DNA from 4 places in the Kitasatospora sp. NPDC059160 genome. Region 3 is predicted to be linked to each of the others. Evidence: riboswitches for the same ligand, from Rfam matches in the RefSeq annotation. Region 3 holds a riboswitch; each other region holds the start of a gene.

Evidence for each region. A riboswitch is a leader RNA that binds a small molecule or an ion and turns the genes downstream of it on or off. The one in region 3 is predicted to bind cyclic di-AMP.
Region 1: it holds a riboswitch for cyclic di-AMP, as region 3 does, so the genes downstream of both, ACFXOZ_RS40220 (M23 family metallopeptidase) here and ACFXOZ_RS23455 (peptidoglycan DD-metalloendopeptidase family protein) in region 3, are expected to answer to the same signal.
Region 2: it holds a riboswitch for cyclic di-AMP, as region 3 does, so the genes downstream of both, ACFXOZ_RS11785 (transglycosylase family protein) here and ACFXOZ_RS23455 (peptidoglycan DD-metalloendopeptidase family protein) in region 3, are expected to answer to the same signal.
Region 4: it holds a riboswitch for cyclic di-AMP, as region 3 does, so the genes downstream of both, ACFXOZ_RS13070 (hypothetical protein) here and ACFXOZ_RS23455 (peptidoglycan DD-metalloendopeptidase family protein) in region 3, are expected to answer to the same signal.

The regions. Positions count from the first base shown of each region.
Region 1 is NZ_JBHZCN010000171.1:39-2,227, reverse strand. Features, by position in the region: gene ACFXOZ_RS40230 (alpha/beta fold hydrolase) at 1-552, opposite strand, end outside; gene ACFXOZ_RS40225 (YiaA/YiaB family inner membrane protein) at 655-945, opposite strand; cyclic di-AMP (ydaO/yuaA leader) riboswitch at 1,142-1,300, shown strand; gene ACFXOZ_RS40220 (M23 family metallopeptidase) at 1,313-2,176, shown strand.
Region 2 is NZ_JBHZCN010000021.1:86,156-88,344, reverse strand. Features, by position in the region: gene ACFXOZ_RS11790 (hypothetical protein) at 1-563, shown strand, start outside; cyclic di-AMP (ydaO/yuaA leader) riboswitch at 1,041-1,211, shown strand; gene ACFXOZ_RS11785 (transglycosylase family protein) at 1,219-2,189, shown strand, end outside.
Region 3 is NZ_JBHZCN010000055.1:31,748-33,936, reverse strand. Features, by position in the region: gene ACFXOZ_RS23460 (MFS transporter) at 1-522, opposite strand, end outside; cyclic di-AMP (ydaO/yuaA leader) riboswitch at 835-1,017, shown strand; gene ACFXOZ_RS23455 (peptidoglycan DD-metalloendopeptidase family protein) at 1,020-1,985, shown strand.
Region 4 is NZ_JBHZCN010000024.1:88,872-91,060, forward strand. Features, by position in the region: gene ACFXOZ_RS13060 (alpha/beta hydrolase) at 1-211, shown strand, start outside; gene ACFXOZ_RS13065 (MoaF N-terminal domain-containing protein) at 287-616, opposite strand; cyclic di-AMP (ydaO/yuaA leader) riboswitch at 1,061-1,168, shown strand; gene ACFXOZ_RS13070 (hypothetical protein) at 1,176-2,189, shown strand, end outside.

The DNA of each region.
Region 1 (2,189 bases), on a different contig from region 3:
GGCGGCGACGAGTCCGTCGACGTAGCCGTCGAGGTCGGCGGGGCGGGGGCCGGGGTAGGCCATCTTGCGCAGGTAGAAGCCCCAGACGCCGGGCCACCGGACCATGGCGGCGCCCATGACGACCATGACGCCCTGCATGAGGGCGTTGGCCCGGTGTTCGACGAAGGCGTCGATCAGGGCGATCCCGGCGACCCGCTGAGGTGCGTCGCCGGCGACCTTGACGACCGTCGCCCCGGTGTAGGACTGCCCGACCAGGACGGCCCGTTCGATGCCGAGGTGGTCGAGCAGGGCGAGGACGTCGGTGGCGACGGCGGCGGGGCCGTAGTCGTCCCAGACGATCGAGGAGTCGCCGAAGCCGCGCAGGTCCATGGTGACGACCCGGTGGCCGGCGGCGGTGAGCAGCGGGTGCAGGTGCCGGTAGGCGCGGCGGGAGTCGAGCATTCCGGGGAGGAGGACGACGGGGGTGCCGTCGCCCTGCCGGGTGTCGTCGTAGGCGAGGCGGCCGCCGGGGACGTCGAGGTACTGGGTGCTCGGGGTGCTGGTGCCGTTCATGGTGGCCTCCGCCGACTCGCTCGTTTCTGCCTGTAGCCATAAAGCTAAGGCTAATAGCCTTAGCCGTCAAGCGTCCGGCCGGTACCGGGGGCGCCCTTCCGTTCACGCCCCCTCGATCCGGAAGGGGTCGTGCTCGCTGAGCAGCTTCTCCAGCCGGGCCTGGTCGACCCGGGCGACGGTGTCCGAGGACTCCTGCCGGTCCCGGACCACCTTGGCCAGCGTGAACGAGGAGGTGACGGTGTAGAGGAGGCCGATCCCGAGGAAGGCCCGGGTCCAGCCGCCGACCGGCAGGTAGGCGATCCCGGCGGCGAGGGCGGTGCCGGAGAGGGCGAAGGAGAGGACGGCCTGGACGAAGTACGCGGCCGTGGTCCGTGACTGCATCGGTGTGCTCATGGCGCCAGGATGCGGCGGGGCGGCCGGGTCGCACATGAGTAGGAGTACTCAGATGGACCGGGTGGCTGAGGGGTCGTTCGTTGACGTCCGATCACCTGTTCCCCAGCGGCTCCGAGCGGATGGCTTGGAATCGGAGCGTCCTAGGATTAACGTCTGATAACGCAGCGCGGTCGTCAATGCCGTACCCAGACGGCACCGTGCGCCGTCGCCTAATCCCACCGACCGGCCTCCGGGCAGGTCAGGGAGCCGGGGAACCACGTTCCTTGGGGTGAATCGGCGGGGCTCCGGCCCGGCCGTAGGAGACCTTCCTGCTCCGAACCCGTCAGCTAACCCGGTAGGCGCGAAGGAAGGAAAGGAGCGCGCCTCCGTGGCGTCGACGCACACCCCGGCACACCCGGCCGGCCCCGCAGCCGGTACCCGGCTCCTCGACCACCCCGGCCCGCACGGTGCCGAGCCCCGCGACGGCGGGTCCGCCGGACCGGCCGAGCCGTACGCCCCGGAGGCCGAGGCCAACCGCCACCGGATGCCGCGTCAGACCCGCGGCGCCTCCCCGCTGCTCGGCGTCACCGCCGTCGCCGCCACCCTGGGCGCCACCGGCTTCGCCTCCGCGACCCCGGCCGCCGCGCCCGCCGTCGAGGCCCCGGACGAGACGGTCGCCCTGGCCGCCGACCCCGGCCTCGCGCTCGCCGCCCGGATCCAGCAGCAGGCCGACAGCCAGCGCACCGCCGCCGAGGAGGGCGCCCGGGTCCAGGCCGCCCAGGAGGCCGAGGCCAAGGCCGCCGCCAAGGAGGCGGAGGCCAAGCGCGCCGCCGAGGAGGCCGAGCGGGCCAAGGCCGCCGCCCTCACCCTGCCGGTCAAGGACTACGACCTCTCCGCCCACTACGGCCAGAGCGCCCGCTACTGGGCCCACCTGCACACCGGCCTGGACTTCGCGGCCGACACCGGCACCGCGGTCTACGCCGTCGGCCAGGGCACCGTCACCTCGGCCGGCTGGTCCGGCTCGTACGGCTACCGGATCGTCGAGACCCTGCCCGACGGCACCGAGATCTGGTACTGCCACCTCTCCTCGATCATCAAGGGCTCCGGCAAGGTCACCGCCGGCCAGCAGATCGGCAAGGTCGGCGCGACCGGCAACGTCACCGGCCCGCACCTGCACCTGGAGGTCCGCCCCGGCGGCGGCGCCCCGGTCGACCCGGAGACCTGGCTCCAGCAGCGCGGCCTCACCCCGTAGGACCGACGGACGT
Region 2 (2,189 bases), on a different contig from region 3:
GCGCGACCGTCACCGACGCGCTGGGCCCGCACCCGCTGCTGGCCGAGGCCGTCCACGTCCGGCTGTCCGAGGCCGGGCTGGCGCGGGCCGACCGGGCCCGGCTGTTCGCCATCGCGACCGCTGCGGACGGCGTGGTCCTGACCACCGTCGGCGGCGAGGACGCGGCCGCCGCGGCCGGGATCACCGGCGTGCTGCTGGCCGCCCGACTGGCCGTGCCGGTCGTCGCCGCCGCGCTCGACGTGCCCGGCTCCGTCGCCGCCGCCGTCGGCCACCTCCGGGAGACCGGCTCCGAGCGCCCGGCCCTGGCCCCGCTCGTCATCGGCCCGGAGGCGGACCCGGAGCTGCTCGCCACGGCCGCCGAGGAGACCGGCTGCCCGTCGGCCGCACCGCTGGGCGCCTACCCGACGGTCGGCCAGCTGATCGCCTCCACCTACCTGGCCGCCCTGCCGGTGCCGACGGCGGAGGAGCTCGCCGAGGCCGAGGCGGAGGCCGCGGCCGCCGTCGGGGCCGGGGAGGGCTCCCGACGCGCCCACGCGGCCGCCGAAGGGCCCGTGGAGGGCTAGCACGACCCACTGAACGCCCGTCGGCCACCGCCGGCGGACCCGCACTGCCGAAAGGGCCCGGAACGACCTCGTTCCGGGCCCTTTCGCCGTGTTCCGATTCACCCCGCTGGTGCGCTAAGCGGGCAATGCGGCGCAATGTCCGTTTCCAGCTCATTTGTCAATGGACACTCGGCGAATGACGGGCGCGTTCCCCAGCGCGCGATTCACTACCGCTCCCCCGCGCCTCGGGCGCGCGCCCCTTGTGCCCCAACGCTCCGTCACCTCTTTTCTGAGGCGGAGCCAGTTATGAGAATCCGCTGCGATATTGCCGGAAAACGATCATTTACGATCATGAATTACGGCCCATTTGACGTTTTCCACTAAACCGTGATGCGCATCACAGGTATTTGCAGTTTTAACTTAAGTCTGCTTAACGTGCTCCCCGTTCGTGACCACACGGACCCAGTTCATCCGCGACGCCGAGTCCTGCCGTCGGATGTCCTGGCAGCGCGAAATCGCATCACGGCAGGAGCGGGGGAACCACAGGTAAGTCGCCCCGGACCGTTTTCCGGAACGGTCCAGGGCTAGGGGTGAAGCCGCGCCCACAGCGCGGCCGGGCAACTCCAGCCCGAATCCGACAGCTCACCTCGCAGGCGTGGGAGAGGACCGCGTCTTCATGCTGCCTTCCAACGGCAACCGCCTGTCCAGCCGCACCCGTCGCGTGATCGCCGCCCTCGGCGTCGCCGGCGTCGGCCTCACCGTCCCCTGCCTCACCACCGGCACCGCGAACGCCGCCTCCGTCGCCACCTGGGACAAGGTCGCCCAGTGCGAGAGCAGCGGCAACTGGAGCATCAACACCGGCAACGGCTTCTACGGCGGCCTCCAGTTCACCTCCAGCACCTGGGCCGCCTTCGGCGGCACCAGCTACGCCCCGCAGGCCGACCAGGCCACCAAGGACCAGCAGATCTCCGTCGCCGAGAAGGTCCTTGCCTCGCAGGGCCCCGGCGCCTGGCCGGTCTGCTCCGTCCAGGCCGGTCTGACCAAGGGCGGCGCCGCGCCCACCGTCGACACCTCGGCCGGCTCCACCGCGGCCAAGCCCGCCGCCAAGCCGGCCGCCCCGAGCAAGCCGGCCGCGAAGCCCGCCGCCCCCGCGCAGGACCAGGCCCAGGCCTCCGACGACGCCGCGGCCGCCTCCGCCCCGTCCGCCGACAGCACCTGGGCCCAGAAGCGCCAGGCGCAGGCCCAGGCCGGCGGCTACACCGTCGTCGACGGCGACTGGCTGTCCTCGATCGCCGACAAGCACAACGTCCAGGGCGGCTGGCAGCGGCTGTACGACCTCAACCGCAGCACCCTGACCGAGGGCCCGGACACCATCTACCCGGGCCAGCAGCTGACCTTCGGTGACGGCACCTCGGCCCAGGCCGACGGCTCCGCCGCCAAGTCCGGCTCGGACTTCACCTGGTTCGACCGCTCGAAGAAGGCCGGCCAGGCCTCGAACGGCGGTGCCGTGAACGCCAAGCCGACCGCCCAGAGCAAGCCGTCCGCCACCAAGCCCGCGTCGAAGCCCGCCGCCCAGGCGCAGACCCCGGCCCCGGCCCCGGCCCCGGCCGCCTCCGGCAGCATGGCCGCCGCGGTCTCCTTCGCCCA
Region 3 (2,189 bases):
GATCCAGCGCCAGCCCGGGCCGTCCACCAGCCAGCCGCCGAGGAAGGGGCCGACGGCCGCCGACACCCCGCCCAGGCCGGACCAGAGGCCGACCGCCGCCGAGCGGTCGTCCGGGTGGAAGACCGCCTGGAGCATGGCCAGCGAGCCCGGGGTGAGCAGCGCGCCGCCGATGCCCTGGACGGCGCGGGCGGCGATCAGCACGTGGATGGTCGGGGCCGCGGCGCAGGCCGCGGAGGCGACGGCGAACCAGACCACGCCGATCAGGAAGACCCGGCGCCGTCCGTAGCGGTCGCCGAGGGCGCCGCCGAGCAGGATCAGGCCGGCCAGGGTGAGCAGATAGGCGTTCAGGGTCCATTGCAGGGAGGCGAGGGAGGCGCCGAGGTCGGCGCCGATCCGGGGCAGGGCGACGTTGACGACGGTGCCGTCGAGCATCGCCATGCTGGAGCCGAGCACTGTCGCGAGGAGTACCCAGCGGCCCTGCGCGGTGCCCAGGCGCAGAGTGCCGGCTTGAGAGGTGGCCACGGGCCGAATCCTGCGCCCGCCGGGGTGTACGTGACAAGGGTCACCGGGTGGTGTGTCGGTCGGTGGCGGTGCGTGAACGGACGGTCGCACGGGGGTGGTCCCGGCGGCGCAGGGTGGTGGATCAGTGGCGCCGGGTGAATGGATCGTGCACGGAGCGTGCAAGGGATCATTCGGAGGGTGACGGGGCTGCGGGGGTTGTTGCCGATTCAAGAGATCGACATTGCTTCACCCGAACGGATGAGTTTTAGTTCAGCGACCGCCCGGCCAGTCCGGACGGATCCACCGGGTGGAACGCCGAGTCCTGCCGCTGCCCGGTGGCTCGCACCGAACTCTGTACGGCAGGAGCGGGGGACCCACAGGTAAGTCGCCGGACCGGAGTTCGCGCCTTTTCGGGCGCGGACCACCAGGGCCGGCTTGGGGTGAAGCCGCACATGCGGCCGGGCAACTCCAGCCCGAACCCGACAGCTCACCTCGCAGGCGTCGGAGAGGAAAATTCCATGCCTGCACAGGCTCGTCGTATCGCCCTGCCCCGTGCCGCCCGCATCGGCATCGCCACCGCCGTCACCGGGGCCTCGTTCGTCCTGCCGCTCGTGACCGCGATGAGCGCCCAGGCGCACACCGCCCCGGCGGCCACCACCGCCCCGGCCGCTTCCGGGGCCGCCGCTCCGGCTGCCGCCCCGGCCGCCCAGCAGAGCTACCGCGTCGTCAGCGGTGACACCCTGTCGAAGATCGCCGACGCCAAGAACGTCGAGGGCGGCTGGCACGCGCTGTACGAGCAGAACCGCTCGGTGGTCGGCGCCGACCCGAACCTGATCTTCCCCGGTCAGCAGCTGGCCCTCGCCGGTCACGCCGCCGCTCCGGCGAAGCCCGCCGCCCCGGCCAAGCCGGCCGCTCCGGCGAAGTCCGCCGCGCCGGTCACCCAGGACACCTCCGCTGCCGCGGACTCCCAGGTGCAGGTCCGGACCGAGGCTGCCAAGCCCGGCGCCCAGGTGCAGACCCAGGTTCAGACCGCCGCCCCGGCCCAGGCCGTGACCGCGGCCCCGGTCGCCGCCACCTCCGGCTACGTCGCCCCGCTCGCCAACCCCGTGCTGGGCGAGGCCTACGGCGTGGCCGGCTCGATGTGGGCCTCCGGCCACCACACCGGCCAGGACTTCGTCGCCTCCACCGGCACCCCGCTGCGCGCCGTCGCCAACGGTGTCGTGGTGAAGGCCGGCAGCGACGGCGCCTACGGCAACGAGGTCGAGATCAAGCTCGCCGACGGCAAGTACGCCCAGTACGCGCACCTGTCCTCGATCGGCGTGAGCGTCGGTCAGACCGTCACCGCCGGCCAGCAGCTCGGCCTCTCCGGTGCGACCGGCAACGTGACCGGCCCGCACCTGCACTTCGAGATCCGTACCGGTTCCGAGTACGGCTCGGACATCGACCCGGTCGCCTACCTGCGGGCGCACGGCGTCGCGCTCTGACCCTCCGGGGCCTTCCGCAGGAACGTGTGAACCACCGCTGGTGCGGGGCGAATCGACGCCCGGGATGGTCATGTCGGGTGACCGCTCGACCGGGTGATCGCCGCACCGGTGGACCTGGGCGCGGGACACGCCCAAGGCCGGCCCGGCCGTACGGGACAACCTCTCGTACGGCCGGGCCGGCCGCTGCCGTTCTCCGCTCGGTCG
Region 4 (2,189 bases), on a different contig from region 3:
CGGCACCAAGAAGGGCGACGGCAACTACAAGCACGACACCGAGGCGTTCATCGACGCCGCGAAGAGCCCGATGAAGGTCTCCTACAGCATGCTCGAGAACGGCGGCCACAACTTCGAGACCTGGAGCGCCCTGCTGCCGTCCTCGCTGGAGTGGCTGTCCCAGCACCTCAAGGTCCCGAACCAGCCGGGCCACCCGGGCCAGACCGTCTGACGGCGCCGCCCGCGGAACGCACCGAACCCCCGGAAGCCGCCGAGGCTCCCGGGGGTCGGTGCGTTCCGGCGCCGGTCAGGCGACCCGTTCCAGCGTCCCGGTGTGCAGCTGGCCGACCCGGCCGCCCTCGCCCTCGAAGGTCCAGAAGGCCCGTACGGTCAGCGCGTTGAGGTCCATCACGTGACTGACGGTGATCCCGCTCTGTTCCGTCCAGCTGATGAAGTAGATCTCCGGCGCGACCTCGGCGACGTGCAGCCGCACGTCCTCCCACTGGCCCGCCGACTCGCCGAGGCCCTCCCAGCGCAGCCGGGTGCCGTCGGCCGAGTAGGAGTTGCGGAAGGCCGCGCCGTTGTCGGCCCGGAAGACGTAGGTACGGCCGGCGAAGGCGGGCAGGGGCGCGGTCATGGTGGGGCGGGACCTCTTCTCTGGAACGGGGGACGGGTCGTACGGCTCCGGTCGGTGCTCTTGTGCACCGCGGAAAATCCCAGGGCTCCAATTTATCCGATGGGGCGGACTCGGGCGGCTCCACGCCACGGCGGTCACGCACGGTCCGCCACCGCCGCGCCGCGCACCGTGTGCGACCGGCAGCCCGGGCGGGCCCGGCGGGACCGCGGGTCGGCGTCGGCTCCATTGATCAACTCGGCCGCCACGCAGCGTCGTTGATCGACACCACTGTGAGCTGCGCGACAACCGGCCCCATCAGGTTGTCCGTCCACGGACGGCCTGCCTAGCCTGCAGTCGTCGTCCGCTGTCGCGGACCCCGCCGCCGGGACGCCGAGTCCCGTCCACCCGCCGGCGAGTACCCGAGCACCACAGCGGACGGGAGCGGGGGAACCAAGGTCAGCGCCCGGCCCGTACGCACCAGCGTGCGGGGCGTGGCTAGGGGTGAAGCCGCTCCACAGGCGGCCGGGCAACTGCAGCCCGAATCCGACAGCTCACCTCGCAGGCGTGGCAGAGGACCCCCATGCACCAGCCTGCCCGGCGCCGTCGCGCGCCCCGCCACGCCCGTCCGTCCCACCGTGGCCGCAACACCGCCCTCGCCACGACCGGGGCGCTCGCCATCACCGGTGCCGGCCTGCTCGGCCTGCCGTCCGTCTCCGGCGCCCAGGCCGCCACCGGCCCGACCGTCACCCAGGACCGCCTCGCCCCCGCCACCATGGTCGCGGGGAAGGCGGGCACCGCCTCGCTGGCGTTGCACTCCTCGTCCTGCTTCACCGCCAAGACCGTCGGCGTGGGCGTCCGCGACGCGCGCGGCACCAACCTGGACTTCCCGGGCAACGCGAGCAACGTGCAGATCTGCCCCGGCGGACTCACCTACACCAGCGCCGCCCGCACCCTGGCCGCCGGGACGTACACCCAGTTCGGCTTCTGGCAGGACCTCGGCGGCGCCTGGCACAACCTGCCCTCGCAGCAGCTGGTGGTCTCGGCCACGGGTACGCCCACGCCGACCCCGTCCCCGACGGCGAAGCCCACCCCCTCCCCGACCGCGACCGCGAGCCCGACGGCGAAGCCCACCGCGACCGCGTCCCCCACCGCGTCCCCGACCGCGAGCCCGACCGCGACGCCGACCCCCACCGCCACGGCCACCCCGACGACCCCGGCGTCGTCCTCCCCGATCGCCGGCAAGTCGCTGACCTGGTCCGACGAGTTCAACGGCCCGATCAACTGGGGCCAGCGCTGGGTCGGCGACAAGAGCACCTCGTACAAGTACGGGAACCACAACCCGGACGACAACAAGCTCGACTGGCTGAACAAGAACAACGTCACCGTCGCGAACGGCGTCGCCACCTTCACCGCCACCCCGGGCGGGCCGACGCTGGAGAACGGCAAGCAGTCCTGGAACACCGGCTTCCTGACCACCGAGGGCTCCGCCGAGGGGTTCCAGGTCAAGACCGGCGACTACGCCGAGACCCGGGTCAAGCTGCCCGCCGGCACCGGCGCCTGGCCCGCCCTGTGGACCTGGAAGAACGGCAACGGG